3 regions of the Streptomyces sp. NPDC021356 genome follow, and region 2 is predicted to be linked to each of the others. Evidence: riboswitches for the same ligand, from Rfam matches in the RefSeq annotation. Region 2 holds a riboswitch; each other region holds the start of a gene.
What was found. A riboswitch is a leader RNA that binds a small molecule or an ion and turns the genes downstream of it on or off. The one in region 2 is predicted to bind thiamine pyrophosphate.
Positions count from the first base shown of each region.

Region 1: another riboswitch for thiamine pyrophosphate. It lies ahead of thiO (glycine oxidase ThiO); the one in region 2 lies ahead of thiC (phosphomethylpyrimidine synthase ThiC).
Region 3: another riboswitch for thiamine pyrophosphate. It lies ahead of AB0G56_RS00060 (cytosine permease); the one in region 2 lies ahead of thiC (phosphomethylpyrimidine synthase ThiC).

Region 1 is NZ_JBFACU010000002.1:338,156-348,480, reverse strand. Features, by position in the region: gene AB0G56_RS03755 ((2Fe-2S)-binding protein) at 1-216, shown strand, start outside; gene bfr (bacterioferritin) at 243-761, opposite strand; gene AB0G56_RS03745 (sulfite oxidase-like oxidoreductase) at 942-1,598, shown strand; gene AB0G56_RS03740 (deoxyribonuclease IV) at 1,612-2,442, opposite strand; gene pknB (Stk1 family PASTA domain-containing Ser/Thr kinase) at 2,592-4,532, opposite strand; gene AB0G56_RS03730 (thiazole synthase) at 5,131-5,925, opposite strand; gene thiS (sulfur carrier protein ThiS) at 5,929-6,141, opposite strand; gene thiO (glycine oxidase ThiO) at 6,138-7,304, opposite strand; TPP riboswitch at 7,302-7,413, opposite strand; gene AB0G56_RS03715 (hypothetical protein) at 7,466-7,807, shown strand; gene AB0G56_RS03710 (hypothetical protein) at 7,804-7,941, shown strand; gene AB0G56_RS03705 (FAD-dependent oxidoreductase) at 7,974-9,203, shown strand; gene AB0G56_RS03700 (Rv2175c family DNA-binding protein) at 9,283-9,648, shown strand; gene thiE (thiamine phosphate synthase) at 9,850-10,325, shown strand, end outside.
Region 2 is NZ_JBFACU010000006.1:227,024-237,348, forward strand. Features, by position in the region: gene AB0G56_RS10365 (helix-turn-helix domain-containing protein) at 1-479, shown strand, start outside; gene AB0G56_RS10370 (SsgA family sporulation/cell division regulator) at 578-1,015, shown strand; gene AB0G56_RS10375 (YibE/F family protein) at 1,181-2,590, opposite strand; TPP riboswitch at 2,662-2,839, shown strand; gene thiC (phosphomethylpyrimidine synthase ThiC) at 2,832-4,637, shown strand; gene AB0G56_RS10385 (hypothetical protein) at 4,652-5,503, opposite strand; gene AB0G56_RS10390 (metallophosphoesterase) at 5,686-6,783, opposite strand; gene AB0G56_RS10395 (LacI family DNA-binding transcriptional regulator) at 6,982-8,094, opposite strand; gene hisC (histidinol-phosphate transaminase) at 8,514-9,593, shown strand; gene AB0G56_RS10405 (cyclophilin-like fold protein) at 9,735-10,109, opposite strand; gene AB0G56_RS10410 (cytochrome ubiquinol oxidase subunit I) at 10,322-10,325, shown strand, end outside.
Region 3 is NZ_JBFACU010000001.1:3,936-14,260, forward strand. Features, by position in the region: gene AB0G56_RS00025 (biotin-dependent carboxyltransferase family protein) at 1-253, opposite strand, end outside; gene AB0G56_RS00030 (allophanate hydrolase subunit 1) at 250-942, opposite strand; gene AB0G56_RS00035 (5-oxoprolinase subunit PxpA) at 939-1,691, opposite strand; gene AB0G56_RS00040 (DUF969 domain-containing protein) at 1,877-2,596, shown strand; gene AB0G56_RS00045 (DUF979 domain-containing protein) at 2,593-3,567, shown strand; gene pcp (pyroglutamyl-peptidase I) at 3,630-4,280, shown strand; gene AB0G56_RS00055 (DUF2891 domain-containing protein) at 4,280-5,299, shown strand; TPP riboswitch at 5,327-5,421, shown strand; gene AB0G56_RS00060 (cytosine permease) at 5,411-6,850, shown strand; gene AB0G56_RS00065 (hypothetical protein) at 7,151-7,291, shown strand; gene AB0G56_RS00070 (universal stress protein) at 7,632-8,072, opposite strand; gene AB0G56_RS00075 (aldo/keto reductase) at 8,280-9,329, shown strand; gene AB0G56_RS00080 (SpoIIE family protein phosphatase) at 9,349-10,325, opposite strand, start outside.

The DNA of each region.
Region 1 (10,325 bases), on a different contig from region 2:
CAGCACGCGGAGAGCGGCGCCTGCACGCCCCGCCAGATCGCCTCGGCCTGCAAGGCGGGCACGGACTGCGGTGGCTGCGTCCGCCGCATCCAGGCGCTGCTCGGCCGGGGCGCCTGCCCGCGCCGTGAACTGATCGAGCGCCGCGCCCCGGCCCTCGCCCGGCTCGCCCCGCAGGCCGACGGCGCCGCCCCCGAGGAACTGGGCGACGCCGCCTGAGCAACCCGTCCGGCCGCGTGGCCCCGTCAGTGGGCGGAGAAGCCGCTGGTGCCGGGGCCCGACGAGTCCGGCTGGCTCTGCTCGATGACCGTCGAGAGGTACAGCGCCTCGCCCAGCTTGTCGACCAGTTCCAGCTGGGTGTCCAGGTAGTCGATGTGGTGTTCCTCGTCGGCCAGGATCGCCTCGAAGACGTTGGCCGACGTGATGTCGCCCTTGTCGCGCATGACCTCCACGCCGCGGCGCAGCCGGTCGATGGCCTCCACCTCGATCTGCCGGTCGGCCCGGAACATCTCGGTCACCGTCTGCCCGACCTGCACGTGGAAGAGCCGCTGGTAGTTGGGCAGGCCGTCGAGCAGCAGGATGCGGTCGGTGAGGATCTCCGCATGCCGCATCTCGTCGAACGACTCGGCCCGGGTGTACTCGGCGAGCTTGGACCACCCCTTGTGGTCCTGGAGCTTGGCGTGCAGGAAGTACTGGTTGATCGCGGTCAGCTCGGCGGTGAGCTGCTCGTTGAGCAGTTCGATGACCTCGGGGTCGCCTTGCATGCGGAGAACTCCTTCTGCGCTGACGGGCCTGACTGGGACGATTTGGGCCGGTACGGTCCGATAGCGCCGCATGATTGCACCGGCACCTACAGTCGTCCAGTAAGTGCACGCTTATGCGAGTTGTCCGAATGAATGCGGGGCTGGTCATGTGCACCCCGCCCGGTCTGTCAGGATGGAGGCATGGGTCAGCCGGTGGAACGCTCGTCTGGGGAGGCGTCGGGAGCAGCGCGGGGAGCGGCGGCACAGCCGGAGCTTCCGCCGGGGCAGCGGCTGCAGCGCGGCTGGCCGGTCACCCACTACGGGCCGGTGCCCAAGTTCCGCCCCGAGCGCTGGGACTTCCGGGTCTTCGGCGCCACCGCCGACGGCGAGAAGCACTGCTGGACCCACGAGGAGTTCACGGCCCTGCCGTACACCACGCGCGTCGCCGACCTGCACTGCGTGACGAAGTTCAGCATGCTCGGCGCCGAGTGGGGCGGCATCCCGGCCCGTACGATCCTGGACATCGCGCCGCCCGCGCCGGACGTCACCCATGTGATGGTCTGGGCGGAGTACGGCTTCAGCTCCAACCTGCGCCTCGCGGACTTCACGGCCGGGACCACCCTCTTCGCCACCCACAAGGACGGCGAACTGCTCACCGCCGAGCACGGCTTCCCGCTCCGCCTGATCGTCCCCCACCTGTACGCCTGGAAGGGCCCCAAGTGGGTCCGGGGTGTGGAGTACATGACCACGGACCGCCGTGGCTTCTGGGAGGAACGCGGATACCACAACATCGGCGACCCCTGGAAGGAACAGCGCTACTCCTACCAGGAGGAAGCCGGGGACGGCCCGGGGCTGTGAGGCTGGCTCCGGCTCAGCCGTCCCTGAGCCGCTTCAGGCGGGCCACGTCCGCCGCGTGCCCCTCCTTGCCGCCGGGCGTCTCGATGACCAGCGGCACGCCCGCGGTCGCCGGGTGCGCCATCAGGGCGCGGAACGGATCCTCGCCGATGTGGCCCGCGCCGATGTTCTCGTGCCGGTCCTTGTGGGCACCCGCCACGTCCTTGGAGTCGTTGGCGTGGATGAGCCTCAGCCGTCCCTCGCCGACGGTGCCCACCAGCAGGTCGAGCGTCTGGCGCATCCCGTCCGGGCCGGTCAGGTCGTGCCCGGCGGCGAAGATGTGGCAGGTGTCCAGGCACACGCCCAGCTTCGGATGGGCGTCCAGCGCCTCGAAGTACGGTCCGAAGTCCCAGGTGCGCGAGCACAGCGACGCGCCCTGGCCCGCGGTCGACTCCAGGAGCAGGTACGGGTCGTCGTCGTGGGTCAGCTCGTCGAGCAGCGGCAGCATGTGCTCCCGTACCTGCTTCAGCGCCACCCCCCGGTCCCGGCCGCCGGTGGCGCTCCCGGTGTGCACGACGACGCCCAGCGCGCCGATCTCCCGCCCGCGCCGCAGAGAGTGCCGCAGCGAGTGGACCGAGCGCTCCACGGTCGCCTCGGTGTGCGAGCCGAAGTTGATCAGGTAGGGCGCGTGGACGTAGGCCGGGACGGACTCCTCGGCGCAGGCCGCGCGGAACGCCTCGTCCTGGCGCGGGTCACCGTCCGGCGTCGCCCAGCCGCGCGGGTTGGCGACGAAGACCTGCACCGTCTCGGCCCCCAGCTCACGGGCGTAGGACAGGCCGACGCGGTGGAGGCCGCCGGCCACCGGCACGTGGCCGCCGACCGGATTGCGGAGGGCGACCGGATCGCGGACGGCGCCGGGCCGGGAGGGGGAAGCGGGGGACGGCTGACTGCTCACCCGTTCAGGGTGTCACGACGGCCCGCGGCCGGTGGCGGCGGGCCGTCGTGATCCCCGTCTCGTCATCTGATGGTGATCTTGATGGTGGACCCCTTCGGCGCCTGCTCGCCACCCTCCACCGACTGCTTCTTCACGGTGTCGCCGAACAGCCCGAGGAACCCGCGGTCCTCCTCGGCCTGGAAGCCGGCGTCCCGCAGTGCCTTCTTCGCGTCGTCGACGCTGTCGCCCGTCACGTCCGGGACCTCGACCATCTCCGGGCCCTTGGACAGCGTCAGCGTGACCGTCTCGCCCTCGGCCGCCTTGCCGTCGGCCGCCGGGGTCTGCCGGGCGACCTGGCCCTTGTCGAACCCGGAGTTGACCTGCTCGGAGGCGACCGTCACCTTCAGGCCCGCGTCCTCCAGGTCGGACTTCGCCTGGTCCAGGTCCTCACCCGTGACGTCCGGGACGTCCACCGGGCGGCCCTTGCTGACCACGAGCGCTATCGCGGAGCCCGCGTGCCGCGCGGTGCCCGGGTCGGGGTTCGTGCTGATCACCGAGCCCGCGGTGACGTCCTCGCTGAACGCGCGGCTCACCATGCCCGGCTCCAGCCCGGCCTTCTTCAGCAGGCCCTGGGCCGCGCCCAGCGGGCGGCCCTTCAGGTCCGGCACCTTCACGGTCTCCGGGCCGTCGGAGACGGTGAGGGTCACCCCGTCGTGGCTGCGGATCCGGGCGCCCGCGGCCGGGTCGGTGCTGATGACCGTGCCGCGCCTCACGGTGTCGCTGTAGGCGTGCTCGACGGCCTTGACGTCGAGACCGGCCTTCCCGAGCCGTGCCCGGGCCTGCGTCTCGGTCTTCGCCAGCAGCGGCGGCACCTTCGTGAACTGGCCGGAGTTGATGTACCACACGCCACCGCCGACACCGAGGACCAGCAGGACGGCGGCGACCACGGTCAGCACCAGCCGCCGGGGCCGCCGCCCCGGACGCCGGGCCGCGAGGGCCGCGGGCGCCTCCAGGCGGCTGGTGCGGTGGAGCGCGGCCCCGGTCGCGGCGGCCTCGTCGTCCTCGTCGACGGGCAGCGGGCGCGGCACCGTCAGCGCGCGCGGGATCACGCTCGTACGGTCCTGGGCGTTGTCGTGCCCGGCGCTGCGGGCCTGCGACGGCAGGGCGTCCAGCTGCTGCGCGGTGAGCGCCGCGCGGGCCTCGCGGACCCGGGCGAGCAGCGCCACCGCGTCGTGCGGGCGGACGTCCGGGGTGCGCGCGGTGGCCGCCGCGACCAGCTCGTCCAGCGCGAACGGCAGTCCGGGGACGGTGGCGGACGGGGCCGGCACGTCCTCGTGCAGGTGCTGGTACAGCACCTGGGCGGGGCTGTCGCCCTGGTGGGGCTTGCCACCGGTGAGCATCTCGTACAGCACGACACCGCACGCGTACACGTCGACCCGGGGATCGGCGGTGCCCTGCTTGATCTGCTCGGGGGCGAGGTAGGAGACGGTCCCGAGGACGGCGCCGGTGGTGCTGGTGACCGAGTCCACGGCCCGGACCAGTCCGAAGTCGGCGACCTTGACCCGGCCGTCGTCCCCTATCAGGACGTTCTCCGGCTTCATGTCCCGGTGCACGAACCCGGCGCGGTGCGCCGCGCCGAGCGCCGCGAGCACCGGCTCCAGGATGTCCAGCGCGGCCCGCGGCTGGAGCGCCCCGCGCTCGCGCAGCACGTCACGCAGCGTGCAGCCGGCGATGTACTCCATGGCCAGGTAGACGTACGACCCGTCGGTGCCCTGGTCGAAGACCTGCACCACGTTCGGGTGGTCCAGGCGGGCCACCGACTTGGCCTCCCGTATGAACCGCTCCACGAACGAACCGTCGGCCGCGAGCGCGGGGTGCATCACCTTGAGCGCGAGAACGCGGTCCAGGCGGGTGTCCAGGCCCCGGTAGACCGTGGCCATCCCGCCGACGGCGATCCGCGCGTCGACGCGATACCGGCCGTCGAGCACCTGCCCGACGAGAGGGTCCTGAAGGGTCGTATCCACGCAGGGGAGTCTACGAGCCGCCACGGACACCCGAGCCGCCTGGCGGGCCCGCACCCCGGGACTGCAGCCGAGCTGTGACGCTTCCCACGCGCGCGGGCGCCGAGCGGGGAGCGCACGCGGGGCGCACGGGCCTGGCCCGGGTCACGGGCGGGGCCCGGACGGGGATCACGGGTGGCCCGGCCGGGGCCTACGGAGGGCCACCGGGGTCCACGGGTGGCCCCACCGGGGTCCACGAGTGGCCTCGGCCTGGCTTCGTGCGTGGGCTCGGCCCCCCGGTTCGGCGGGCGTGCTCGCTCCGGGCCCTCGCGCTCCCCCGGCCGGGCTCCGGACCCGGGCCCGCTCCCATTCCGAGCGCGTGCGCGCTCCGGGCCCTCGGGCTCCCTCGGCCGGGCAGGACGCGGGCTCGGTCGGGGTACGGACGCGCCTCCGACCGTGCTTCGGGCAGGGGGCGCGTCCGTCTTCACGCGTGGGGCCGGCCCGGTTCCGCGGGCGGGCTGGCTCCAATCCCACCCGTGCCCTCGGCCGGGCTTCGGACGCGGGGTCGGGCCGGGCACGCACGCGGGCCCGGCCGGATTCCGGACGCGGGCCCCGCCCCGCTTCAGAAGGCCGGGCGTTCCGGGTCCAGGTCGGCCAGGCCGTCCGCCGGGGAGGACGCCTGGGCGAAGTGCCGCCGGGGGATGCGGCCCGCCAGCCGGGCCAGGCGACCGGCCGTCACCGCGTGCCGCATCGCCTCGGCCATGAGCGCCGGTTCCTGCGCCCGCGTCACCGCCGAGGCGAGCATCACGCCCGCGCAGCCCAGCTCCATGGCCAGCGCCGCGTCCGAGGCCGTGCCGGCGCCCGCGTCCAGGATCACCGGCACGCGCGCGTGCTCCACGATCAGCTGGAAGTTGTGCGGGTTGCGGATCCCGAGCCCGGACCCGATCGGCGAGCCCAGCGGCATGATCGCGGCGCAGCCGACGTCCTCCAGCTTCCGGGCGAGCACGGGGTCGTCGTTGGTGTAGGGCAGCACCGTGAAGCCGTCGTCGACCAGCGTCTCCGCCGCGTCCAGCAGTTCGATGGGGTCGGGCAGCAGCGTGCGCTCGTCGGCGATGACCTCCAGTTTGACCAGGTCGGTGCCGAGCGCCTCCCGGGCGAGGCGGGCGGTGAGGACCGCCTCGCCGGCCGTGAAGCAGCCCGCGGTGTTGGGCAGCACCCGGATGCCGAGCTTTTCCAGCACGGACAGCACGGAGCCGTGCACGGAAGGGTCCACCCGGCGCATCGCGACCGTGGTCAGCTCCGTGCCGGAGGCCACCAGCGACCGTTCGAGGACGTCCAGGCTGGGCGCACCGCCGGTGCCCATGATCAGCCGGGACGTGAAGGACGTACCACCGAGGACGAAGGGGTCGTCGGCCATGGGTCAGCCTCCTTGGACGGCGGTGAGGATTTCGACGCGGTCGCCCTCGGTCAGGGCGGTGGCGGGCCACCGGTCGCGCGGGACGACGGTCTCGTTGAGGGCGGCGGCCACCCCGGAGGGCGCCGCGGTCAGGGCCCGTACGACGGTGTCCAGGGCCGTGCCGGGCGCGAACTCGCGCGGCTCGCCGTTGACGGAGATGCGGACGGGGAGGGTCATGCGGACTGCTCCGTGAGGGCGGCGGCGCGAAAGCGCCGCGGGGTGAAGGGACGGGCCTCGTCCGGCAGCTCGCCGGTCGTCAGCACGTGGGCCATGACGTCACCGGTCACCGGCGTGAGCAGCACGCCGTTGCGGTAGTGGCCGGTCGCCACAAGGAGCCCGTCCAGACCGGTCGGGCCGAGCAGCGGCGCGTTGTCGGGGGAGCCGGGGCGCAGCCCGGCCCGGGTCTCGGTCAGCGGCAGCTCGGTGATGCCGGGCACCAGCTCGTGCGCGTCGCGCAGCAGCTCGTAGACGCCGCCCGCCGTCACCGTGGTGTCCCAGCCCAGCTCCTCGCTGGTGGCCCCGACGACCAGTTCGCCGCTGAGCCGCGGCACCAGGTAGAGGTGGCCGCCGCGCACCACGGCCCGCACCGTGCGGCTCAGGAACGGCGCGTACCGCTTCGGCACGGTCAGCCGCAGCACCTGCCCCTTCACCGGCCGCACCGGCGGCAGCAGCTCGTCCGGCACCCCCGCGAGGCGTCCGCTGAGGCTGCCGGCGGCCAGCACCACCTGCTCGGCGCCGAGCGCGGTGCCGTCGCGCAGCACGCAGCCCGTGGCCCGCTCCCGCTCGACGGTGAGCCGCTCGGCCCACGCGCGGTGGAAGACGACGCCCGTGCGCTCGCAGGCGGCCACCAGGGCGGCGGCCAGCCGCCGCGGGTCGATCTGGTGGTCGCCGTCCACCCGGAGCCCGCCGCGCACGCCCGGCGCGAGCATCGGCTCCAGGCGCCGGCACTCGCGCCCCGACAGCCATTCCGACTCCAGGCCGGAGCGCTGTTGCAGGGCGTGCAGTTCCCGCAGGTGGGCGCGGTCGTCGGCGTCCAGCGCCACGGCGAGCGTCCCGCACCTGCGGTAACCGAGGTCGAGGCCGGTCAGCTCGGTCAGCTCGGCCGCGAACGCCGGGTAGCGGCGGGCCGATGCCAGGTTCAGGCCGAGCAGGGTCTCCTCGCCGTAGTGCAGTTCCGTGACGGCGGCCAGCATCCCGGCCGCCACCTGCGCGGCACCGCCGCCCGGCTCCGGATCCACCACGGCCGTGGCCAGCCCGCTGCGGGCCGCGCGCCAGGCGGTCACGAGCCCGATGATCCCGCCCCCGACGACGAGGACGTCTGACGTACGTGGCAACGACATGGGCGTCCAGCCCCTCCCTTCGCCGGCATGACCCGGATCAGGTTCGTACGGTCGGAGGCCGCCAGCCTCCCTCTCAGCCCGGTGCGTCCGGGCTCCCGCGAGTGCTTGTACGGTGGCCACCCTAGCCCCTGGAGCAGCGCTTTTGTAAGGGAGCCTCCTGTATGCCGCCCTCGCTGGACGGTCTCGTCCTCGCCCCCGTCACCGACCAGGCCCCCGGCCAGGTGGGAACCCGCACCCGCTTCACCTACCACGAGCGGGGCGGTGAGATCTGGGCCGAGTACGCGGGCGGTGACGTCGTCCGCGGTCATCTGGTGGGCACCCGGGCGGGCGACCGGCTCGACTTCCGGTACGTCCAGCTCAAGCACGACGGCACCACCTCCTCGGGGCACTGCGTCTCGACGGTCGTCGAACTCCCCGACGGACGGGTGCGGTTGGAGGAGACGTGGGAGTGGGAGTCGCAGGCCGGGAGCGGCACGAGCGTGGTGGAACAGGTGGGCGGGTGACGTCCGCGGGCATGGCGTCGGCGGTGGTGGCGTCGGCGGCCGTGGCGTTCACGGGCGTGGCCCCGGGGGACGGGGCGTCGGCGGACGAGGCGTCGGCGGGCGTTGTGGAGCACGTCACTCCGCACGCCCCCTGACTGACAAAACGTCAGGTGACTATGGTGATCAGGTGAGCGAGCAGACGCAGGAACAGGGCACGGCCCAGCCGCGGCGCGTGGTCGTCGTCGGCGCGGGCATGGCCGGAGTGCAGACCGCGGTCGCCCTGCGCGAGCAGGGCTTCACCGGCACCGTCGTCCTGATCGGCGCCGAACCCCACCAGCCCTACGACCGGCCGCCGCTGTCCAAGGCCGTCCTGCTCGGCAAGGCCGAGGGGTCCGCCTTCGACGTCGACTTCGAGGCGCTCGGCCTGGAGCTGCGGCTCGGCTGCGAGGCCCTGGCCGTGCGCCTCGAAGCCCATGTGCTCGACACCTCCGAGGGACCCGTCCCGTACGACGTGCTGGTCCTCGCCACGGGCGCGGAGCCGATGCGGCTGCCCGGCGCCGAGGACGTCCCGGGCGTGCACCTGCTGCGCACCCTGGACGACGCCGAACGGCTGCGGCCGGTCCTCGCCGAGCAGCACGACGTCGTCGTGGTCGGCGCGGGCTGGATCGGCGCCGAGTTCGCCACGGCCGCCCGCGAGGCGGGCTGCGCCGTGACGGTCGTGGAGGCCGCCGACCGGCCGCTGGCGGGCGTCCTGCCCGCCGAGGTGGCCGCCCCGATGACCGCCTGGTACGCCGACAGCGGTACCGAGCTGCGCACCCACGCGCGCGTGGCGCGCGTCGAGCCCGGCGCGGTCGTGCTCGACGACGGGGCACGGCTGCCCGCGGGCGCCGTCGTCGTCGGCATCGGCGCCCGCCCCGCGACCGCCTGGCTGGCGGGCTCCGGCATCGAGCTGGGCGAGCGCGGAGAGGTGCTCGCCGACGACCACCTGCGCGCCGGCGCGGCGGACGTGTACGCGGTCGGCGACTGCGCCTCCTTCCCGTCGGGCCGGTACGGCGAGCGCCTGCTGGTCCACCACTGGGACAACGCGCTCCAGGGCCCGCGTACGGTCGCCGCCAACGTGATCGGCCTGACCCCGGCCGTCTACGACCCGGTGCCGTACTTCTGGTCCGAGCAGTTCGGCCGCTTCGTGCAGTACGCCGGACACCACACCTCGGCCGACACCACCGTCTGGCGCGGCGACCCCTCCGGCCCCGCCTGGACGGTCTGCTGGCTGCGCGGCAGCCGCCTGGTCGCCCTGTTGGCGGTAGGCCGGCCGCGGGATCTCGCGCAGGGCAGACGGCTCATCGAGGCGGGCGCGGCGATGGATCCCGCGCTGCTGGCCGACCCGTCACGGCCGCTGAAGGCGGCCACCGCCTAGCGAAGCGCACCGAACGGCCTCCGCCCAGGTGGGCGGGGTCGGCTTCCGAGTGTCAGTGGCAGATGGCACGCTTGGTTCCGTGACCGAGATTGACGCGAAGACCGATGCGCTCGTCCCCGCCTGGCTGACCCTGCCCGACATCGCCGAGAAGCTCGGCGTCGAGGTGACGCGTGTGCGGCAGCTGGTCAAGGAGGGCCAGCTCATCGCCGTACGCCGTGGTGAGAACCGCGCGCTGCACGTCCCCGCCGCCTTCATCGACGAGGACAAGGTCGTCAAGGGCCTGTCCGGGACCCTGACGCTCCTGCGGGACGACGGCTTCACGGTCGAAGAGATGATCGAGTGGCTCTTCACCCCCGACCCGACCCTGCCCGGCACCCCGGCCCAGGCCCTGAGCGAGAATCGCGGCACGGAGGTGAAGCGCCGCGCCCAGGCGCTCGCCGTCTGACCCCGGGCGCACTGACAGGGCGGCCCGCTGTCCGGGCCGCCCGCTGCCCGGACTGAACCATCCGTCCGGCGTACGGGCCGCGGTCGTTCCCGGCCGAGGCAGGCCGAGGCAGGCGCAGACCGGCCGAGACCGGCCCAGGCGCTCCGAAGCCGTGGCCCGTACGCCTTCGACACACCGCAACCGATCCCAGGGGGACCCCGTATGTCCGACACCGCCGCAGCCGCCGCCCGCGCCCGCCTGGCCGACGCGCGCCTGTACCTGTGCACGGACGCCCGCAGGGACCGGGGCGACCTGCCCGAGTTCCTCGACGCGGTCCTCGCGGGCGGCGTCGACATCGTGCAACTGCGCGACAAGGGCATGGAGGCCGGGGAGGAGCTGGAGCACCTGGAGGTGTTCGCCGACGCCTGCGCCCGCCACGGCAGACTGCTCGCGGTCAACGACCGCGCGGACGTCGCCCACGCCGCCCGCGCGGACGTGCTGCACCTGGGCCAGGGCGACCTGCCCGTCCCCGCGGCGCGCGCGATACTCGGCGACGACGTCCTGATCGGCCGCTCCACCCATGCCGAGTCCGAGGCCGCCGCTGCCGCCGAGCAGGACGGCGTCGACTACTTCTGCACGGGCCCCTGCTGGCCCACCCCGACCAAGCCCGGCCGCCACGCGCCGGGTCTCGACCTGGT
Region 2 (10,325 bases):
GGCGCGATCTGATCGGTGTGCCGGTCTACTACGCGATGTACCGGGACGGCGAGATCGAGGTCGTGTGTGTCTCCGACACCCCGGGCAATCCGGCTGTCCAGGAGTGGGCCGACTTCCGGGAGACCGGACACGCGCACGCGATCGGCCAGTGCCTGCTCTCCCAGCTGGACGAGAACGCCCGCCGCGACCATCTGGCCCGCTACCCGGTGCGGTCCATCACTCCCTACACGGTCCGTGACGACCACACCATGTTGCGACGTCTGGAGCGGATGCCGCGGATGCAGCCGGTGACGGAACGTCAGGAGTACGCGCTGGGGACGGTCTGCGCGGCCGTTCCGATCACCGTGGGCACCATGGCCGCGACGATGGCGCTCTCACTCCCCGCTCATCAGGCCGACCGGCTGCTGCCCGCGGCGCGCCAGTTGCAGTGCGAGGTGGGGCGGCGTGTCGGGTCTCTCGCGCTGGCTATCAGTATCTGAAAACTCACTCCTTGTGATCTGCCATATACGTTCAGCAAGATGCCACCAGTGTTATGGGGATCATTCCCGGCCAGTCGACGGCAGATGACGGGGTAGTGATGCGCGAGTCCGTACAGGCAGAGGTCATGATGAGCTTTCTCGTGTCCGAGGAGCTCTCCTTCCGCATTCCGGTGGAGTTGCGGTACGAGACCTGTGATCCCTATGCCGTACGGCTGACCTTCCATCTGCCCGGTGACGCCCCCGTCACCTGGGCGTTCGGGCGGGAGCTGCTGGTGGACGGAGTGGGCAGGCCGTGCGGGGACGGCGACGTGCGTATCGCGCCTGCCGAGTCCGACTCGCTTGCGGAGGTCCTGATCCGTCTTCAGGTCGGCGTCGACCGGGCCCTCTTCCGCTCCTCCACGGCGCCCCTGGTGGCGTTCCTCGACCGCACGGACAAACTGGTGCCGCTGGGCCAGGAAGGTGCTCTGGCCGACTTCGACGCGCATCTCGACGAGGCCCTGGACCGGATCCTGGCGGAAGAGCAGAGCGCGGGCTGAAGCGTTTCTGCAAGCGGGCGCGTGCCATGGAGTAACGCTTCACCGCCCGGCACGAGACACGACGCCGGCCCGATCCGAGGCCTGAGGGGCGGCCCGAGGCCTGAGGCCCGGCCCGAGGAGCAGGCCGGGCCAGCCCTCAGTCCCTTCACCGTCCCCGGTGAGGCCTCATTGCTTGCGTCGTCTGCCCCGGCCACCGCGCGCGGGAGCGGGGAGCCCGGCCGCCGCCCGGTTCCGCACCGCCTCCGGGCGGTCGGCCGAGACGACGAGGGCAGCCAGGGCCGTGGTGACCGGCACCGAGGCGACCAGGCCGATCGAGCCCACGAGGGTGCGCACGATCTCCTCGGAGACGAGTTCACTGGTGGCGACGGTCCCCACGCTGCTCTGCGCGATGGAGAAGAGCAGCAGCAGCGGCAGCGCCGCGCCCGCGTACGCGAGGACCAGGGTGTTGACGACGGACGCGATGTGGTCGCGCCCGATGCGGATGCCGGCGCGGTACAGCCCGCGCCAGCCCATGGACGGGTTGGCCTCGTGCAGCTCCCAGATCGCCGACGTCTGGGTCACCGTCACGTCGTCGAGGACGCCGAGCGAGCCGATGATCACACCGGCGAGGAGCAGACCGCTCATGTCGATCGCCGGATAAAGACCGTGGATCAGGCCGGTGTCGTCGTCGGTGTTGCCCGTGAGCGCGGCCCAGCCGATGAACAGCGAACCCAGGACGCCGATCAGCACCAGGGAGATCAGCGTGCCGAGCACCGCCACCGAGGTCCGGGCGGACAGGCCGTGGCACATGTACAGCGCGATCAGCATGATCGCGCTCGACCCGACCACGGCCACGACCAGCGGGTTCGACCCTTGCAGGATCGCGGGAAGGATGAACAGGTCCAGCACCAGGAAGCTGATGGCCAGCGCGACCAGCGCCATGACGCCCCGCAGTCGCCCGACGACCACGACGGCGAGTGCGAAGATCCCGGCCAGCAGCGCCATGGGCAAACCCCGGTTCACGTCCGTGACCGAGTACTGCAGTTCCCGCGGCGCCGCGGGCTCGTAGGCGACCACGACCTTCTCGCCCCGGTGCAACTGCCGCGACTGGTCCGGCTGCACGATCTCGGTGAAGGTGCGCCCCTCGTCCTGGCCGGTGTCGACGCGGACCGTGGCCTTCTTGCAGGTCCCGGACGCCTGCGCCTGGGCAGAGGCGCCCTCGGCGGTGGAGGTGTCCCCGGTGGGTGTGTCACCGGAGGCGTTCACCGCCTTGCAGCTCACCGACACCACCACGGTGACCGTGGCCTGCTGCGTCTGTCGGTCGAATCCCACGCCGGTGCGCTCGTGCGCGGCGGCGCCGCCCGGCCAGAGCGCGACGAGGCCGACCACGACCGCGGCGGCGAAGGGAATCAGGATCGCGGCGATGACCTTGCGGAGGTGCTGGGAGACCGGGGCGGCGGGGCCGTGCCCGTGCCCGTGACCGTGCCCGTGCCCCTGGCCGTGGGGACTGCCTTGCCCGGACGCATGTCCCTGCCCGGCCCCGGCGTCGGGGCGCGGTTCCGGCGGCGGCTGGGGGAACTGCTGTGTCGTGGTCACCGCCAGATCATCGCAAGAAGGGCAGGGGCCCACTGTTCACCGCGCCCCATATGACGCTAGCGTGGAGGCACCTTTGCACACGCGGGAGCTCGGAGCACCGGGCTGAGAGGGCGCTGACCTTCGTCTTCGCGATGTTTCACGTGGAACGAGAGACGTTCCCCGGGAACCGCCGCCGGACGGAAGCCGCTGCGTCGACCGCCGAACCTGTTACCGGGTAATGCCGGCGTAGGGAGTAGGTCTCATGACCAACAAGGACGCACGCACGCCTGCCTCCGCGCAGTTGTCCAGCGACGGGGGGCAGTCCGCTTCCCGCGAGGAGGCCGGGGTGTCCATCGGCTGGCACAAGGCGTATGTCGAGGGCTCACGCCCCGATCTGCGGGTGCCGGTCCGTCAGGTGCACCTCACCAACGGGCAGTCAGTCACGCTCTACGACACTTCGGGCCCGTACACCGATCCGCTCGTCGACACCGATGTCCGCCGTGGCCTGTCGCCGCTGCGGGAGAACTGGATCACTGCCCGCGGCGACACCGAGGAGTACGCGGGTCGGCCGGTCCGTCCCGAGGACGACGGGATCAAGCACACCGCACCGCGCGGGGGCCTGCGCAACCTCGACGCGGTGTTCCCGGGCCGGCCGCGCCAGCCGCGGCGAGGCCGTGACGGCCAGGCCGTGACGCAACTGGCTTACGCCCGCCGGGGGGAGATCACACCGGAGATGGAGTTCGTGGCCGTCCGGGAGAACGTTTCGCCCGAGGTCGTCCGCGAGGAGATCGCGGCAGGCCGCGCGGTGCTCCCGGCCAACGTGAACCACCCGGAGATCGAACCGATGATCATCGGCAAGCGGTTCCTGGTGAAGGTCAACGCCAACATCGGCAACTCCGCGGTGACTTCCTCGATCGAGGAGGAGGTCGAGAAGATGACGTGGGCGACCCGCTGGGGTGCCGACACCGTCATGGACCTCTCCACCGGCCGCAACATCCACACCACGCGTGAATGGGTACTGCGCAACTCCCCCGTGCCCATCGGGACGGTGCCGCTCTACCAGGCTCTGGAAAAGGTCGACGGCAGGGCCGAGGAACTGACCTGGGAAGTCTACAAGGACACGGTCATCGAACAGGCCGAACAGGGCGTGGACTACATGACCGTCCACGCCGGCGTACGCCTCGCGTACGTGCCGCTGACCGCCAACCGCAAGACCGGCATCGTCTCGCGCGGCGGCTCGATCATGGCCGCCTGGTGCCTCGCGCACCACAAGGAGTCGTTCCTCTACGAGAACTTCGAGGAACTCTGCGAGATCCTCGCCGCCTACGACGTCACGTACTCCCTCGGTGACGGCCTCAGGCCGGGCTCGATCGCGGACGCCAACGACGAGGCGCAGTTCGCTGAGTTGCGCACGCTCGGGGAACTCAACACGGTCGCCAAGCGTTTCCACGTACAGACGATGATCGAGGGCCCGGGCCACGTCCCGATGCACAAGATCAAGGAGAACATCGACCTTCAGCAGGAGATCTGTGATGAAGCTCCGTTCTATACGCTCGGACCGCTGACGACGGACGTCGCTCCGGCGTACGACCACATCACCTCCGGTATCGGTGCCGCCATGATCGCCTGGTGGGGCACGGCGATGCTCTGTTACGTCACGCCCAAGGAGCACCTGGGCCTGCCCAACCGCGACGACGTGAAGACAGGGGTCATCACCTACAAGATCGCCGCGCACGCGGCCGACCTCGCCAAGGGACATCCGGGCGCCCAGGAGTGGGACGACGCGCTATCCGACGCCCGTTTCGAGTTCCGGTGGGAGGACCAGTTCAACCTGGCCCTCGACCCGGACACGGCACGGGAGTTCCACGACGAGACCCTCCCGGCGGAGCCCGCCAAGACGGCCCACTTCTGCTCGATGTGCGGGCCGAAGTTCTGTTCGATGAAGATCTCTCAGGACATCCGCCGCGAGCACGGCACCAGCCGGACCGAGGTCGAGGAGGGCATGGCCCAGAAGTCCAAGGAGTTCGCCGCCGCGGGCAACCGGGTGTACCTGCCGCTCGCTGAGTGAGGCCGCGGCCGCTGTCACTCCGGCTGGTGTTCCGGTCCTCCGAAGTCCGGGCTGGTGAAGTCGGGGCTGGAGTAGCTGGGACGCGGGCCCGGGACGCCGTCGCCCGGGCTGCTGAAGCCGGGACGGCCGTAGCCGAGGTGCGGCATGCGGCCGCTCGGTGCCGACGGGTCCGTCCGGTACGGCGTGACGGACCCGGAGGCCGCGAGGGCCTCGCGCAGGAACGGCAGGATGCCCCGTTCGAGCAGGGCCTCCTGCCAGGCGGCGCGGGCCTGGACGAGTTCCTCGTGCGGCGCGGTGCCCGGTGACGGGCGGTTGCGCAGCGCGGTGAGCAGCAGGGCCGCCCCGGCCGCCAGGATGGCGGCAGCGGTCACGGCGCCGAACACCCAGCCGACGGTGACCAGGCTCTGGGCGAAGGCCGGTGCAGGGTCGAGCATCTTCAGTATGTAGCCGACGAGGAGGAAGAGAGCGGCGGCGACGCCCGCGAGGACGGGGGCGAGGACCGCGACGACGGCGGCGGCGCCCGCACCGCTGGGCTCGACGGCCTCGCCGACGGTGGCCGCGATTCCTGCCGCGGCCCCTGCGGACTCCGCGGTGTCACTCTCGCGGACGGACGCGGGGACGGCCGGTGCGGGGCGACGCAGGTCCTCGCGGACCTTCACGTAGTGGTGGTACTCGGTGGCCGCGGCGGCGGTGATCAGGGCCGTGGCGTCGAGTGCCATGGTGCGCAGTTGTTCGGTGTTGAGCCGCTGTCCGGCGGTGCCCGGTTCAAGGTGGTGCGGGGCGGAGCGCAGCGCCTCGTCGAGGAGCCGCTCGTATTCCTGGCGGTCCTCGATCAGCAGGTGCTGCGGAACGCTGTTCATGTGCATCCCCCGATGCTCCGTAGGGCTTGGGGCTCGCATGACAGCGAGCCGTCGGGCAGAAACGGAGGGGAGCCTGCTACGGATAGACCGATGGTAGAGCCGTGACGGCGCGCGGTGACAGGGGGTTTCCACAAATTGCGCGCCGAGCCGTGGTCCGGCCCGCTGTCACGGGCCTGCTCGTCGAACGCTCAGATGTCCAGGGGAAGTTGCTGGACCAGCAGCTTCCCGGCCATGGTCACGCCGCCGTCCATGGCGATGGCAAGTCCGTCGGCGTAGACGTGCGGTCCTTCCACGAGCGGGCCTGTGGGCTCGTCGCCGTCCTCGGAGCCGACCTCGCCCAGCAGATAGGGAATGGGGCTGTGGCCGTGAACGATGCGGGTGCCGCCGTACGTATCGAGCAGGGAGCGCACGGCGTCGGCGCCGCCCTCGTCGCGGAAGGAGAAGCGCTTGGTGAACTTGCGGAACAGGTCCCAGCACTCGTCGGCGTCGTTGCGGGTGAGGGTCTCGCGGACGGTGTCGTTGACCGCTTCGATCGAGTCGCCGTAGTCGAGGTAGGAGGTGGTGTCGGAGTGCACGAGCAGATAGCCGTCGACCTCCTCGACCGCGTCGAGGCGGGCCATCCACTGCAGGTGGTGGTCCTGGAGGCGGTCCATGTCGGACTTCTGGCCGCCGTTGAGCAGCCAGGCGGCCTGGAAGGTGGCGGTGCCCGCACCGGAGTTGACGGGGGTGTCGCCGAACCGCTTGGCACCGAGCAGGAGGAGTTCGTGGTTGCCCATGAGGGCCTTGCAGTAGCCGCCGGCCGCCGCCGCCTCGGCGGACAGCCGCATCACCAGGTCGATGACGCCGATGCCGTCCGGGCCGCGGTCGGTGAAGTCGCCGAGGAACCACAGCCGCGCGGTGCCCGCGCACCACTGGCCCGCGGCGTCGATGAGGCCTTGCTCCTGGAGAGCGGCGACCAGTTGGTCGACGTAGCCGTGCACGTCGCCGACGACGTACAGCGGACCGGGCCCGGCGGGAGGCTGCGCGGCCTGTGCGGGGGCGGAGTCCACCGCCACCTGGACCGCGTCCCCGCGCTGGAGGACGGGCAGGTCCCGTTGGGTGGGCGTGTACGCGTCCGGGTAGCCCTCCTCGACCGCGGGAGGGCCATCTTCCAGGGGTGGCGCGGTATCGGCGGGGGGCACGCTGGGAGCGTACGGAGCGGTCTCGTTCATGTACGCGGGCACGCGGAAATCGCGCAGTGGCGCCGTCCGCTCCACCTCGGGTCCCTGACCGGCCCCCTGAGTCATCGACCCCTCCACCATCGCGCCGCATCTGCACCGCTTCGGACTGCCTGGTCGCAGCGGCCCGCGGTGTCGTGCGCCCATCATAGGAATGCGGATCGCGTCGTGTGATGACCCAGGGGTGGTGAATCGGAGCAGGACTCAGGTTCACCGCGGCTTTCGCCCCGATTGGGCAGTCTTCGGCGGTCCCGCGACGAGCTGCCCTTACTGCTCCTCCGGCGTTCTGGGCGGGCTGACGGTCGTGCGCGGCGGGCGCCGCTGCGAGGAGGTGCGCACGATCAACTCGGTCGGTATCACCTGCTCGACCGGGTGGTCCGAATCGACTCCCTCGATGGCGTCGATGAGGAGCTGGACCACGGCGGTGCCGATGCGGCGTGGCTTGAGGGAGAGCGTGGTGATAGGCGGCTCGGTGTTGGCGTAGACCGTGGACTCGCTGCAGCACACCAGCAGCAGGTCCTCGGGGACCCGCAGGCCGTAGCGGCGGGCGGCGGCGAGCAGGTCCGTGCCATTGGGGTCGAACAGTCCGTAGACGGCGTCGGGCCGGTCGGGGCGGGCCAGCAGCCGGTCGGCGGCGACGGCGCCCGCGCACGGGTCGTGGGCGGGGTAGGCCTCGTAGACGGGATCCTGGCCGACGCGCTCGCACCAGCGCAGGTAGGCGGTCGTGGACAGGTGGGTGTACGTGTCGGTCGTGGTGCCGGTGAGCAGGCCGATGCGGCGGGCGCCGGCCTCGGCGAGGTGATCGAGGATGTCCAGGACGGCCGCCTCGTGGTCGTTGTCGACCCAGGCGGTGACCGGGAGGGAACCGGCGGGGCGGCCGTCGCTGACCACCGGTAAGCCCTGCCGGACCAGCTCGCTGACGACCGGGTCCTGGTCGGAGGGGTCGATGACGACCGTGCCGTCCAGGGCGACGTTCGACCACACGTCGTGGCGCGAGGTCGCCGGGAGGATGACGAGCGCGTAGCCGCGGGCGAGCGCGGCGGAGGTGGCGGCGCGCGCCATCTCCGCGAAGTACGCGAACTCGGTGAAGGTGAAAGGTTCATCCCCGTACGTCGTCACGGTCAGGCCGATGAGGCCCGACTTGCCGGTACGGAGCGTGCGTGCTGCGGCCGAGGGTCGGTACCCCAGCCGGTCGGCGACCTCACGGACGTGGCGGCGGGTGGCGTCCGGGAGCCGCCCCTTGCCGTTGAGGGCGTCGGAGACGGTTGTGATGGAGACTCCGGCGGCGGCGGCGACGTCTCTGATGCCTGCCCGGCCCGGCCGACTGCCTCGACGAGAGGTTTCCGCGCGGCTCACCTGGTGCTTCCCTGCTGCTGTCATGGCGAGCCGATAGTAGGGCTCATGCGGTGGGGTAGTGCGGACGCATATGCACGCATTGACAGGCACGTTTCTGCATGGCTGAAGCCCATCAACTGCCGATGAAACCAAGGCTGTTCATCGATTTCATGCCAGGACGTGAAGCAGTGACACCCGTAGGCCTGCCGAGCCCTGGAGGTCTCGAAGAGGTCTCAACTCACCTGCACGAGCGATGCGCGCCACGGCGCGAGCCACCGGCGCGTAGATATATGTGAGACGCGCCCCTCGTTCGTACATATTCGTACATGGATGCCCCCGATGCCGCGCGACCGGTGCCGTGGGAAGCCGGCGGGAGTGATGGCTTCCGACCCATTCGCAGGGACGCCCAATCCTCATAAGGTATGGAGTATTGGAAGTCGGCGGTGGTCATGAGGAGGACAGCGGTGAGCGAGACGAACCCGAAACTGCGCGCCGAGCTGGAAGGCATCCCCACCTACAAGCCCGGCAAGCCCGCCGCGTCCGGCGGCCCGGTGGCGTACAAGCTGTCCTCCAACGAGAATCCGTATCCGCCCCTGCCGGGTGTCATGGAGACGGTGACGGCGGCCGCCTGCTCCTTCAACCGGTACCCGGACATGGCCTGCACCGACCTGATCAACGAGCTGGCCGAGCGGTTCGGGGTGCCCGCCTCGCACGTGGCGACCGGCACCGGCTCCGTCGGCGTCGCCCAGCAGCTGATCCAGTCCACCAGCGGGCCCGGTGACGAGGTCATGTACGCCTGGCGGTCCTTCGAGGCGTACCCGATCATCACGCAGATCAGCGGGGCGACCTCGGTGAAGGTGCCGCTCACGCCGGGTGATGTGCACGACCTGGACGCGATGGCGGACGCGATCACCGACCGCACCCGCCTGATCTTCGTCTGCAATCCGAACAACCCGACCGGCACGGTGGTGCGCCGGGCCGAGCTGGAACGGTTCCTCGACCGGGTGCCCGGTGATGTGCTGGTGGTGCTGGACGAGGCCTACCGAGAGTTCATCCGCGACGCCGAGGTGCCCGACGGCGCGGTCCTGTACCGCGAGCGGCCCAACGTCTGTGTGCTGCGCACCTTCTCCAAGGCCTACGGGCTCGCCGGGCTGCGGGTGGGCTTCGCCATCGCTCACGAGCCGGTCGCGGCGGCGCTGCGCAAGACGGCGGTGCCGTTCGGCGTGAGCCAGCTGGCGCAGGAGGCGGCGATCGCCTCCCTGCGTGCCGAGGACGAGCTGCTGGGCCGGGTCGGCTCGCTGGTGTGCGAGCGCACGCGCGTGGTCGACGCGCTGCGCACGCAGGGCTGGAACGTCCCCGAGACGCAGGCCAATTTCGTGTGGCTGCGGCTGGGGGAGCGCACCGGCGCCTTCGCCGAGGCCTGTGAGCGGGCGGGCGTGGTCGTCCGGCCGTTCCCGGGCGAGGGGGTGCGGGTGACCGTCGCCGAGAGCGAGGCGAACGACATCTTCCTCAAGACGGCGGAGGCCTTCCACCAGGGGGCGTGACGTCCCCGATCAGGCATGCCCTCCACCCGGAGAGGTGATCTCCGCAGGGTGGTGTGTGCGTTCCTCCTGTTGTCCAGGGTTCCTTCGGGGCCTGCCCGGCGGCGCGCGGTTCCTCCGCGGTCCGCTCCGCCGGGCGGGCCCTCAGCCGTTCACCGGCTCGACGCGCACGGGGTCGCCGTCGCGGACCGTCGCGAGCCGGCGGGGATCGCCCTCGATCCGGCCCAGGACGTTGCACGGGCTCGCGAGGCGGCATTCGTCGCCCCGCGAGATCGGCGTGGGCCCGTAGGGGAGGGCCAGTGCGTCCCCGTCGGTCCAGAAGGCGACCGTTCCGGGCTCGACGACCTGCCGGGCGCCGGTTTCACGTGGAACACGGACACCGGTGTCGAAGTAGACCTCCTCGCCCCAGGTGCGGGCGGTGGAGACCAGCGGCAGTTCCTTCGCGAGCGCCCAGGTGGTCGGGGTGTCGTCGAGGTGGGCGGTGAGGTGGCCGGAGGGCCAGGAGATCCGTATCTGCATGGCGTGCAATTCAACAAGTTGTTGAAGTTCTTGCCAAGGAGTCGACACGAGGGCGAAGGGGGGACCCCCGGTTCCACCCTGAAAATCGGTACGTCATAATTGCTTGTGAATGTGAACGCGTTCACAAGCGCGTCCGATTACTGCCGTGTTGCGTAGGACACACCGGGGCAAACGGCCGCCGCGTGACTCGGCGACGTAAGGAGAGTGACGACGTGA
Region 3 (10,325 bases), on a different contig from region 2:
CGACCGTCACCGGGCAGGGGGCGCCGCCGACCACGACGGTGACATGGTGGTCGGGGCGCAGGGCGCAGCCGGTCACCGTGGTCTCCAGGACGGCGGCGTCGGGGTCGTTGCCGAGCAGCCGGTTGGCGAGTGCCATGGCGGGCGCGTCCAGTGCGCCGGAGCGCGGGACTCCCAGGTGGGCGTGGCCGCGCCGGCCGGAGTCCTGCACTGTGGTGAGGGCTCCGGGGCGTACGACGGTGATCTCGGTGCTCATGCCGCCTCGTCCTCGGTGGCACAGTCCTCGGTGACGCAGTCGTCTGTGACGCGGTCCTCGGTGACGAACCGCACCCGGGTGCCCGGGGTGAGGAGCGCCGGTTCGTCCCGTGCGAGGTCCCACAGCCGGGCGGGGTCCGGCATGGTGCCGATCAGCTGCCAGCCGCCGGGCGTGGCCCTCGGGTACACCGCGGTGTAGGGGCCGGCGAGTCCGACGGCGCCGGCCGGGACCCGGGTGCGGGGCGTGTCGCGGCGCGGCACGTGCAGGGCGGCGGGCAGTCCGGTGAGGTAGCCGAAGCCGGGGGCGAATCCGCAGAAGGCGACGCGGTAGGTGCAGGAGGAGTGCCGGGCGGCGACCTCGTGGGCGCCGATCCCCCACAGCGCGGCAACGTCGGCGAGGTCGGGCCCGTCGTAGCGCACGGGGATCTCCACCACGCCCCCGTCGTCCGCGGCCCGCGCGGGCACGTCCCAGTGGGCCAGGCGGCGGGCCAGCGCCCGCGGGTCCGGTACGCCGTCCAGGAGCACGGTCCGCGCTCCCGGCACGATCTCCTCGACGGGCAGCAGGGTTCCGGCCGCGCGCCGGCGCAGGAGTTCGGCGTGGAAGGCGGCGGTCCGTTCGGAGTCGGGCAGGTCGACGAGGAGCGCGTGGGGCCCGGCGGTCCGCACGGTCAGGGGCTGCTCGCCGGTCATGCGAAGGACCCGACCTCGACGCCGGCGGCCTCCAGAGCGGCGCGGACCCGGGCCGCGATGAGGGCGGCGCCCGGGGTGTCGCCGTGCACGCACAGGGACCGTGCGGCGACCGTGACGGTCGTGCCGTCCACGGCCTGGACCGCGCCGTCCACCGCGAAGGCCAGGGCGCGTCGCACCACCGCGTCCTCGTCGGTGATGACGGAATTCGCCAGACGACGCGGCACGAGCGTGCCCTCGGGGGTGTAGGCGCGGTCGGCGAAGGCCTCGGGCACGGCGGTGAGCCCGGCCGCCTCGGCGGCGGCGAGCAGGTGTGATCCGGGCAGGCCGAGCACGGGCAGGCCGCCGCCCGCGAGGCTCACTCCGGCCACGACGGCGGCGGCCTGGTCGGCGTCGTGGACGGTACGGTTGTAGAGCGCGCCGTGCGGTTTGACGTACGCCACGTCGGTTCCGGCTGCCTGGGCGAAGACGCGCAGTGCCCCGATCTGGTAGGCCGTCTCGGCCGCCAGTTCCTCGCCGGGCACGTCCATGGCACGCCGTCCGAAGCCGGCCAGGTCACGGTAGGACACCTGGGCCCCGATCCGTACTCCGCGCTCGGCGGCGAGGTCGCAGACGCGGCGCATCACCGAGGGGTCGCCGGCGTGGAAGCCGCAGGCGACGTTGGCGCTGGTGACGACCGACAGGAGGGCGTCGTCGTCGGTGAGGGTCCAGCGTCCGAAGCCTTCACCGAGGTCCGCGTTGAGATCGATCACACCTTGAAAGTAGACGATTGTTGAACGATCCGACAAGGGGGTGCCGTGGCTGCCGCATGACGGCGACGTGAATCTGCCCCTTGTTCGATCGTTCAACGATCGCCTAGGGTCCGTGCATCCCCATGGGTTCCGGCAGCCCCGGATCCGCGTGGCGCCCTGTCCCCCATGCCTGAAGAAGGCCGCGCATGATCGTTCTCCTCGGTGTGGTCGTGGTGATCCTCGGATTCGTCACGCGCCGCAACCCCGTCCTCGTCGTGGGCGTCGCCGGGATCGTCACCGGACTGCTCGGCAGGATGAACCCGCTGGAGGTCCTCGCGGCCTTCGGCCGGTCCTTCGCCGACAGCCGCTCGGTCACCGTCTTCGCCATCGTGCTCCCCGTGATCGGCCTCCTGGAGCGCTACGGCCTGCGTGAACAGGCCCGCAACCTCATCGGCCGGCTCGGCAGTCTCAGCGCCGGCCGCTTCCTCACCGTCTACCTGCTGGTCCGGCAGGTCACGGCGGCCTTCGGCCTCAACAGCATCGGCGGTCCCGCGCAGACCGTACGGCCGCTCGTCGCGCCCATGGCGGAGGCCGCGGCCGAACGCACGACGGGCGCGGCGCTGCCGGAGCGCCTGCGCGAGAAGGTTCGCTCCTACGCCGCCTCGGCCGACACCGTCGGTGTCTTCTTCGGCGAGGACTGCTTCATCGCGATCGGCTCGATCCTGCTGATCACCGGTTTCGTGAACTCGACGTACCACCAGGAACTCGAACCGACCCAGCTGGCGCTGTGGGCGATACCGCTCGCCGTCTGCGCCTTCCTCATCCACGGGGCCCGCCTGCTGCTCCTGGACCGGCAGCTGGAACGCGAGATGGCACTCGCCGCCGCGGAACACGACCTGCCGCTGCCGAAGGGAACCGCCAAGTGATCAAGGTCGAATGGCTCTACTGGCTGGTGGGCCTCGTCTTCGTCGTCATGGCCGTGCAGATGGCGGCCGACCGCAGCAACCCGAAGCGGTGGACGTCCGCGGCGTTCTGGGGCCTGCTCGGACTCACCTTCCCCTACGGGACCGGGGTGGCGAACGCCGAGTCGGGCGACGGCGGCTGGACCCTGCCCGCCGAACCGCTCGGGGTGGCGGTCCTCGTCCTGATCGTGCTCGCCGGGTTCAACTTCCTCGGCAAGGGCGTGCCGGTGACCACCACCGCCGAGCAGCGCGAGGCCTCCGCCTCCCGGCTCGGCAGCAGGATCTTCATCCCCGCCCTGACGATCCCGGTGGTCGCGATCGTCTGCGCCTCCGTGCTCGACGACTCCGGCCTGTTCGAGAAGGGCAAGGCCACGCTGCTCGGCCTCGGCGTCGGATGCGTCGTCGCCCTCGTCGTCGGCATGCTGGTCACCGGCGAGAAGAAGCTCTCCGTGCCGCTGCACTCCGGCCGCTCCATGCTGGAGGCGATGGGTTCCGCGCTGCTGCTGCCCCAGCTCCTCGCCGTGCTCGGGTCGATCTTCGCGCTGGCCGGCGTCGGCACCCAGGTCGGCAAGATCGTGAACGACGTGCTGCCGGACAACTCGAAGTACCTCGCCGTGATCGCCTACTGCCTGGGCATGTTCCTGTTCACCGTGATCATGGGCAACGCGTTCGCCGCTTTCCCGGTCATGACGGCGGCGATCGGCTGGCCCATCCTCATCGAGCAGATGCACGGCAACGAGGCCGCCGTCCTCGCGATCGGCATGCTGGCCGGTTTCGCCGGCACGCTCTGCACGCCGATGGCCGCCAACTTCAACATCGTCCCGGCCACCCTGCTCGAACTGAAGGACCAGTACGGGCCGATCAAGGCGCAGATCCCGACGGCGCTGCCGCTCCTGGTCTGCTGCACCGTGATCATGGCGGTCTTCGCCTTCTGAGCCACCCGGCCCGCGCCGCCCGCCCCGGCCCGCCCCACCGTCGTTCCCGTGAAGGAAGTCCCATGACCCGTGTGCTCGTCACCGGCTTCGCCCCCTTCGGCGGCGAGAGCGTGAACCCGTCCTGGCAGGCGGCCCGCCTCCTGGCCGCCGAACCGCCCGCCGGACTCACGGTCACCGCCGCCGAACTGCCCTGCGTCTTCGCCACCTCGCTGGACGCGCTGCGGGACGCCGTCCGCGCGGCGGCCCCCGAGCTGGTCCTCTGCCTGGGCCAGGCGGGCGGGCGGCCCGCCGTCACCGTCGAACGCGTCGCCATCAACATCGACGACGCACGCATCCCCGACAACGCCGGAGCCCAGCCCGTCGACGAACCGGTCGTCCCCGGCGGCCCCGCCGCCTACTTCTCCTCCCTCCCCGTCAAGGCCTGCGTCGCCGCCGTGCGCGGGGCCGGGGTCCCGGCCGCCGTCTCCCACACCGCGGGCACGTTCGTCTGCAACCACGTCGCGTACGGCCTCGGCCACCTCATCGCCACCGAGTTCCCGCACGTCCGCGGCGGTTTCGTACATGTCCCCTGGGCGCCCGAGCAGGTCACCGACGGCACCGCCCCGGCCCTGGAGCCCGCCACCGTGGCCCGCGGGCTGCGCGCCCTGCTGGTCGCCGCCGCCGGCACGCCCACGGAGCAGGACCTGAAGATCACCGAGGGGGCCACCCACTGATGCCGCTCACCTCCTACGCGACGCCCTTCGCCCGGCTCGCCCTCGCCAACATCACCCGCGAGTACCCCAACTTCCCCGCCCACCTGGTCACCTCCGCCGCCGAGGACACGCGGCCGAACAGCCTCCATCCGGCCTTCTACGGCGCCTACGACTGGCACTCCTCGGTCCACATGCACTGGCTGCTCGTGCGCGTGCTGCGCCGACACGGCGGCACACCCGCGCTCGCCGAGACCGCGCCCTACGTGAACGTGCTCGACCGGCACCTCACCGCGCGGAACATCGCCGCCGAAGCCGCCTACCTCCTGGACCGGCCCTCCTTCGAGCGGCCGTACGGCTGGGCCTGGCTGGTGGCGCTGGCCGCCGAGTGCCGGGCGTACTCGGGGGCGGCGGGCGCGCGCTGGGCCGAGGCCCTGGCACCGGGCGTCGCCGCCGTCGAGCGGCTGCTCGCCGACTGGCTCCCGAAGGCCACCTATCCCGTGCGCCACGGCAACCATCCCAACAGCGCCTTCGCGCTCGGTCTGCTCCTGGACTCCGGGGAACTGTCCGCCCCGACCGCCGACGCCGTACGGGAACGTCTGCTGGCCTGGTTCGCCGACGACCACGACGCTCCCGCCCACTGGGAGCCGTCGGGCCAGGACTTCCTGTCGCCCGCGCTGACCGAGGCCGACGCGATGCGCCGGGTGCTCGCCCCGGAGGCGTTCGCCTCCTGGCTCGACCGGTTCCTGCCCGCCCTGCGCTCGGGCGCGTCCTGCCCGTCGCTGGACGTGCCGGTGGTCTCCGACCACGCCGATCCGCAGATCGGCCACCTGCTCGGCCTGGCCCTCAGCAGGGCCGCCGCGCTGCGTTCGATCGCCGGGGCGCTGCCGGACGGTCCGGTCCGCACCCGCCTGGCCGAGGCGGCAAGGGCGCACCTCGCGGCAGGCCTGCCCGCGGTGGAGCGCGGCGACTTCACCACCGACCACTGGCTGGCCACCTTCGCCGTGCTGGCGCTCGACGGGGACCACCCCGGCGAGGCCTGACACCGGGCCGGGCTATCCTGGCGGCCGTACCTGGACACGGGGTGCCCCTGCGCGGGGCTGAGATCACACCCGTCGAACCTGAACCAGTTAGGACTGGCGGAGGGATGTCACATGTCATTGCCGCATGCCCGCACCGAGCCGGCCGCCGCCGGCCCGCGGCACGTCTTCGACGGACGGATGCCGACGGCCCCCGGTGATCTGCGGATGGAGGCACGCGGGATCACGCCGGTGCCCGAGGACACCCGCTACGGCGGCCCGGGGCGGCTGTTCACCGTCTGGTTCGCCCCCAACCTGACCATGACCGGCGTGTTCAGCGGCACCGTGGGTGCCACGCTCGGGCTCGACTTCACCACCGCCCTGGCCGCCGTCGTGCTCGGCACCGTGCTGGGCGCGGTGCCCACCGCCTACCTGGGCACCTGGGGAAGCCGGACCGGGGCGGCGCAGATGCCCCTGGCCCGGCTGGCGTTCGGCCGGGCCGTCACCGTGCCGGGCGTGTTGCAGTGGCTGTCGTCGATCGCCTGGGACGCGCTGATCGGCCTGTTCGGCGGGGAGGCGCTGGCCCAGTTGTGCGGCTGGCCGTTCTGGGCGGGCGTCCTGGTGATGATGGCGGGCCAGGGCGCGCTGGGTGTGCTCGGCTACGAGGTGATCCACCGGCTGCAGACGGTGATGACCTTCGCGCTCGCCGCGGCCTTCGCCGTCCTCGCCGCCAAGCTCGTCCACGGCGCCCACCCGGCCGCGACCGCCACCGTGCACGGCGCCGACCGGGCCGGGGCGTTCGCCCTGACCTGCACCGTCGCGCTGAGCCTCGCCCTGTCCTGGGCCCCCTACGCCAGTGACTTCAGCCGCTACCTGCCCCGCACGGCATCGCGTCCGCGCATGTTCTGGTGCACGCTGCTCGGCATCGGCCTGTCCTTCGTGGCGGTGCAGGCGCTCGGCCTGTGGGGCGCCGCCGAGTTCACCGACCAGACCGCCCACGGCGTCGACACGCTGCTCGGCGGGGGCGCGCTCGGCGCGTTCGGGCTCCTGGCGATCGCGCTCTCGGCCCTGTGCAGCAACGCCATGAACGACTACAGCGGGTCGCTGGCCCTGCAGACCATGGGCGTACGCCTGCCCCGGCCGCCGGCCGCCGCCCTCGCCGCGGTCCTCGGGTTCCCGCTGGTGCTGTGGATGCACGCGGCCGACACCACCGCGCGCTTCCAGAACGTGCTGCTGTTCGTCGGGTACTGGATCCCGGCCTTCGTCGCCATCGTGATCGTCGACTGGGCCGCCCGGGCCCGCGCCCGCGGCGGGCGCCCCGTCGAGCTGTCACAGGAGACGGACCGCCCGCAGTCCTGGTGGCCGGCGCTCACCGCGTTCGTCGTCGCCTTCGCCGTGTCCGTGCCGTTCATGAACACCGGCCTGTACACGGGCCCGGCCGCCCGGGCCCTGCACGGCGCCGATCTCGCCTATCCGGTGGCGTTCGCGGCGGCCCTGCTCGTGTACGCGCCGTTGCGCGCACTGCGGCGGCCGCGTACGGCGGACGGGGCGGCCGGCGACGGGGTCCGAGGGTAGGAGCAGCCGTACCACCACCGCGGGCGGCGCTCCGGCGGGGGCGCCGGAGATGGGCACCATGACCACGACACCGGGGACGGGGCTGGGCACGGCGTCATGACCGCCGCGCCGGGCAGCGCGGAGGGGACCCGCCTGCGGCCGGCCGCGGTCGCCGGTCCGCCGCAGGCCGCGGCCGGCGCCGGCCCGAACTGAACGAAGTGCGCGGTACCCCGTTCGGCCCCACACTGGGTAGTGCCTCGCCGCGTGCGGCTCGCGGGGCCGGGTGAAGAGAGTCCGCCGGTGCTCCCCTCGGGAGGCTCCATGGTTGTGGTGGCACTGTGCACGCCGATCGCGATGATGCTGCTCCTGCTGGGGATGGACGCCTTCGAGGAACTCCTGTCCCGGTGGGCGAGCGAGCCGGACGACGAGACGTCGGAACCGGAACCCCCGACGACACCGTGACGCGCCGGGACGGGCCGGTGGTCATCGCGCGACCCGTGAGTCCCTCGGTGTCCCGAGCGCCCGTCGACACAGCGGAACGTCGCTCCGTAGGTGGATCGGAGCGACGTTCCGTTGTCCGGCGGTTGTTCGGCGGTTTTTCGCCCGGCCGGACGCGGACGAACGCTTCATACCGCCTTGCCCATCGCCGGACGTGCCCGAGAGCACCGGTGGCCGAGGCCGTCGAAGGGACGTGCCCACCCCCGAGTGGAACGGCCCGCGCGGTCCCCACCCCGGCCCCGCCCGCTCCGGTCCTGTCCGCCGGCCCGGTGGCGCTGCCGCGCCCGGCCGGGACGGCCTTCGGTCAGTCCTGCTCGGCGGCGGTGGTGTCCTCGGGGGCGAGGAGGATGGCGATGCGGGCCGCGTGGGCGACGGCGTCGCTGACACGGGGGCTGACGAAGGCTTCGAGCGGGCCGCGGTGATGGTGTCCGAGGACCAGGAGGTCGGCCCCGAACTCCTCGGCGGCGGCGGAGATGGCCGTGGCGATCTGGGTGGTCAGACCGGCCGCCACGGCGCCCTCGGCGTCGACGCCCGAGTCCCGCAGCGCGGTGACGGCCTCGTCGAGGACGGCCTTGGCCTCCGCTTCGTTCTCCAGGGGGACCACGGCGGCGAGGGTGGCCGAGGTGGGGGCGACGTGCAGCACCCTGACCTTGGCGCCGTTCAGCCGGGCGACGTCACCGGCGAGGCGGACGACGGAGTGACGGGCGGGGCTCGGGTCGACGGCGACGAGAACGCGGTGGAACATGAGGTGCTCTTCCTTGTCTGTGGGTGTTGCCCAGGTGGTGCCGGAGTACCTGACCCGCGGACACCGCGCGATGTGATCAAGCAACGGCGTGAACAACCGGAGGGGGCGGATCTGTTCCGCGAGGCGTGCCGCCGCCGGTCTTGCCTTGAAGTGGGCTCCAACTCGTAGGGTCGCGCCATCCAGGAACCGACACCCGAGGAGAGCCCCATGCACCACCGCGTTCTGGGCGGTACCGGCATCGAGGTCAGTCCCTACTGCCTGGGCACCATGATGTTCGGGTTCATCGGCAACGCCGACCACGAGGAGTGCGCCCGGATCATCCACGCCGCGCTGGACGAGGGGATCAACTTCGTCGACACCGCCGACATGTACTCGGCCGGGGAGTCGGAGACGATCGTCGGCAAGGCGCTCAAGGGCCGGCGCGACGACGTGGTGCTCGCCACCAAGGTGCACTTCCCCATGGGTGACGGCCCCAACAGCGGTGGGAACTCACGGCGTTGGATCGTCCGCGAGGTGGAGGACAGTCTGCGCCGGCTGGACACGGACTGGATCGACCTGTACCAGGTGCACCGGCCCGACCACAGGACCGACATCGAGGAGACGCTCTCCGCCCTCACCGACCTCGTGCGCCAGGGCAAGATACGGGCGTTCGGCTGTTCCACGTTCCCCGCGGACCAGATCGTCGACGCCCACCACGTGGCCGGCCGCCGCGGACTCCAGCGGTTTTGGACCGAACAACCGCCCTACTCCCTGCTGGCCCGGGGCGTCGAGCGGCACGTGCTGCCGGTGGCCGAACGCCTCGGCATGGGGGTGCTGACGTGGAGCCCGCTCGCCTCCGGCTTCCTGACCGGCCGTTACCGCAAGGACCGGGACCTCGATCTGAGCAGCGGTCGCCCCGCGCTGCACCCGGACCGCTTCGACCCGTCGGTGCCGACCACCGCCGCGAAACTGGATGCGGTCGAACAGCTCGTGGCCGTGGCCGACGAAGTGGGCTGTTCGCTGCCCGAGCTGGCCGTCGCGTTCCCGCTCGCGCATCCGGCGGTCACCTCGGTGATCATCGGCCCGCGCACGATGGACCAGCTGCACGCCACGCTCAAGGGCCGGTCCGTGGTGCTTGAGGACGCGGTGCTCGACCGGATCGACCAGATCGTGCCGCCCGGGACCGACGTGTACCACCCGGACGGCGTCTGGACCCCGCCGTCCCTCACGGACCCGGCGCTCCGGCGCCGCCCGGCCGGTTCCCGCTCCGCCGCCTGAGGCTTCTGGGCAGGCGTCCTCAGGAGGGCGGCGTGGGACGGACGGCGAGAACGGCGATGTCGTCCTCGCTGTCGGCGCCCAGCCTGATGAGGAGTTCGTCGCAGAACACGTCGAGGGGTTCGCGGGCCAGCGCCGCGGCGTGCCGGCTCAACCGGTCCAGGGCGTGGTCCAGGGGCTCGCCGCGGCGTTCGACGAGGCCGTCGGTGTACAGCAGCACCGTCGCGTGGGGCGGGATCGCGTCCGAGGCCCCGGCACGGGGCAGGCCGGGGTCCACGCCGAGCAGCAGGCCCGCGCCGCCCTCCAGGAACCGGGTGGGACCGTCCGGCACGGTCAGCAGCGGGGGCAGGTGGCCGGCCGAGGAGTGCACCAGCTCCCAGGGGCCGTGTCCGGAGCCCTTGATCAGGCCGTAGACGCAGGTGGCGGTGGCCTCCCGGTCGAAACTGTGGTTCGCGGTGTCCAGGCGGCGCAGGACCGTCGCGGGAGGTTCCTCGCGGTCCACGGCGATCCCGCGCAGCATGCTGCGCAACTGGCTCATGGTGATGGCCGCGTCGAGGTTGTGCCCGGCGACGTCCCCGATGACCACGGCCGTGTCCCCGCCGGGCAGGACGAAGCTGTCGTACCAGTCGCCGCCGACCTGCGCGGTGGTGGAGGAGGCCGCGTAGCGGGCGGCCAGCTGCAGATGGGCGACCTGCGGCAGTACGGGCAGCAGCGAGCGCTGCAGGCGCTCGGCGATGTTCCGTGTCTCCTGGTGGAGACGGGCGTTGTCGACCCCGAGGGCCAGCGTGCGGACGAGGTCGTCGACCAGGGGCAGGTCCGCTTCCGTGAACGGCCGCTCCCAGCCGCTGCGGGCCACGGTGAGGGCGCCGATGACGTCCCGTCGGGCCCTCAGCGGGGCGACCACGGCACTGTTCGCGCCCAGTGCGCGGAACATCCGCAGGTAGTGCGCGTCCAGGGGGCTCGTGACCTGGTTCGACGGCGGGGGTTTCGTCAGCAGCA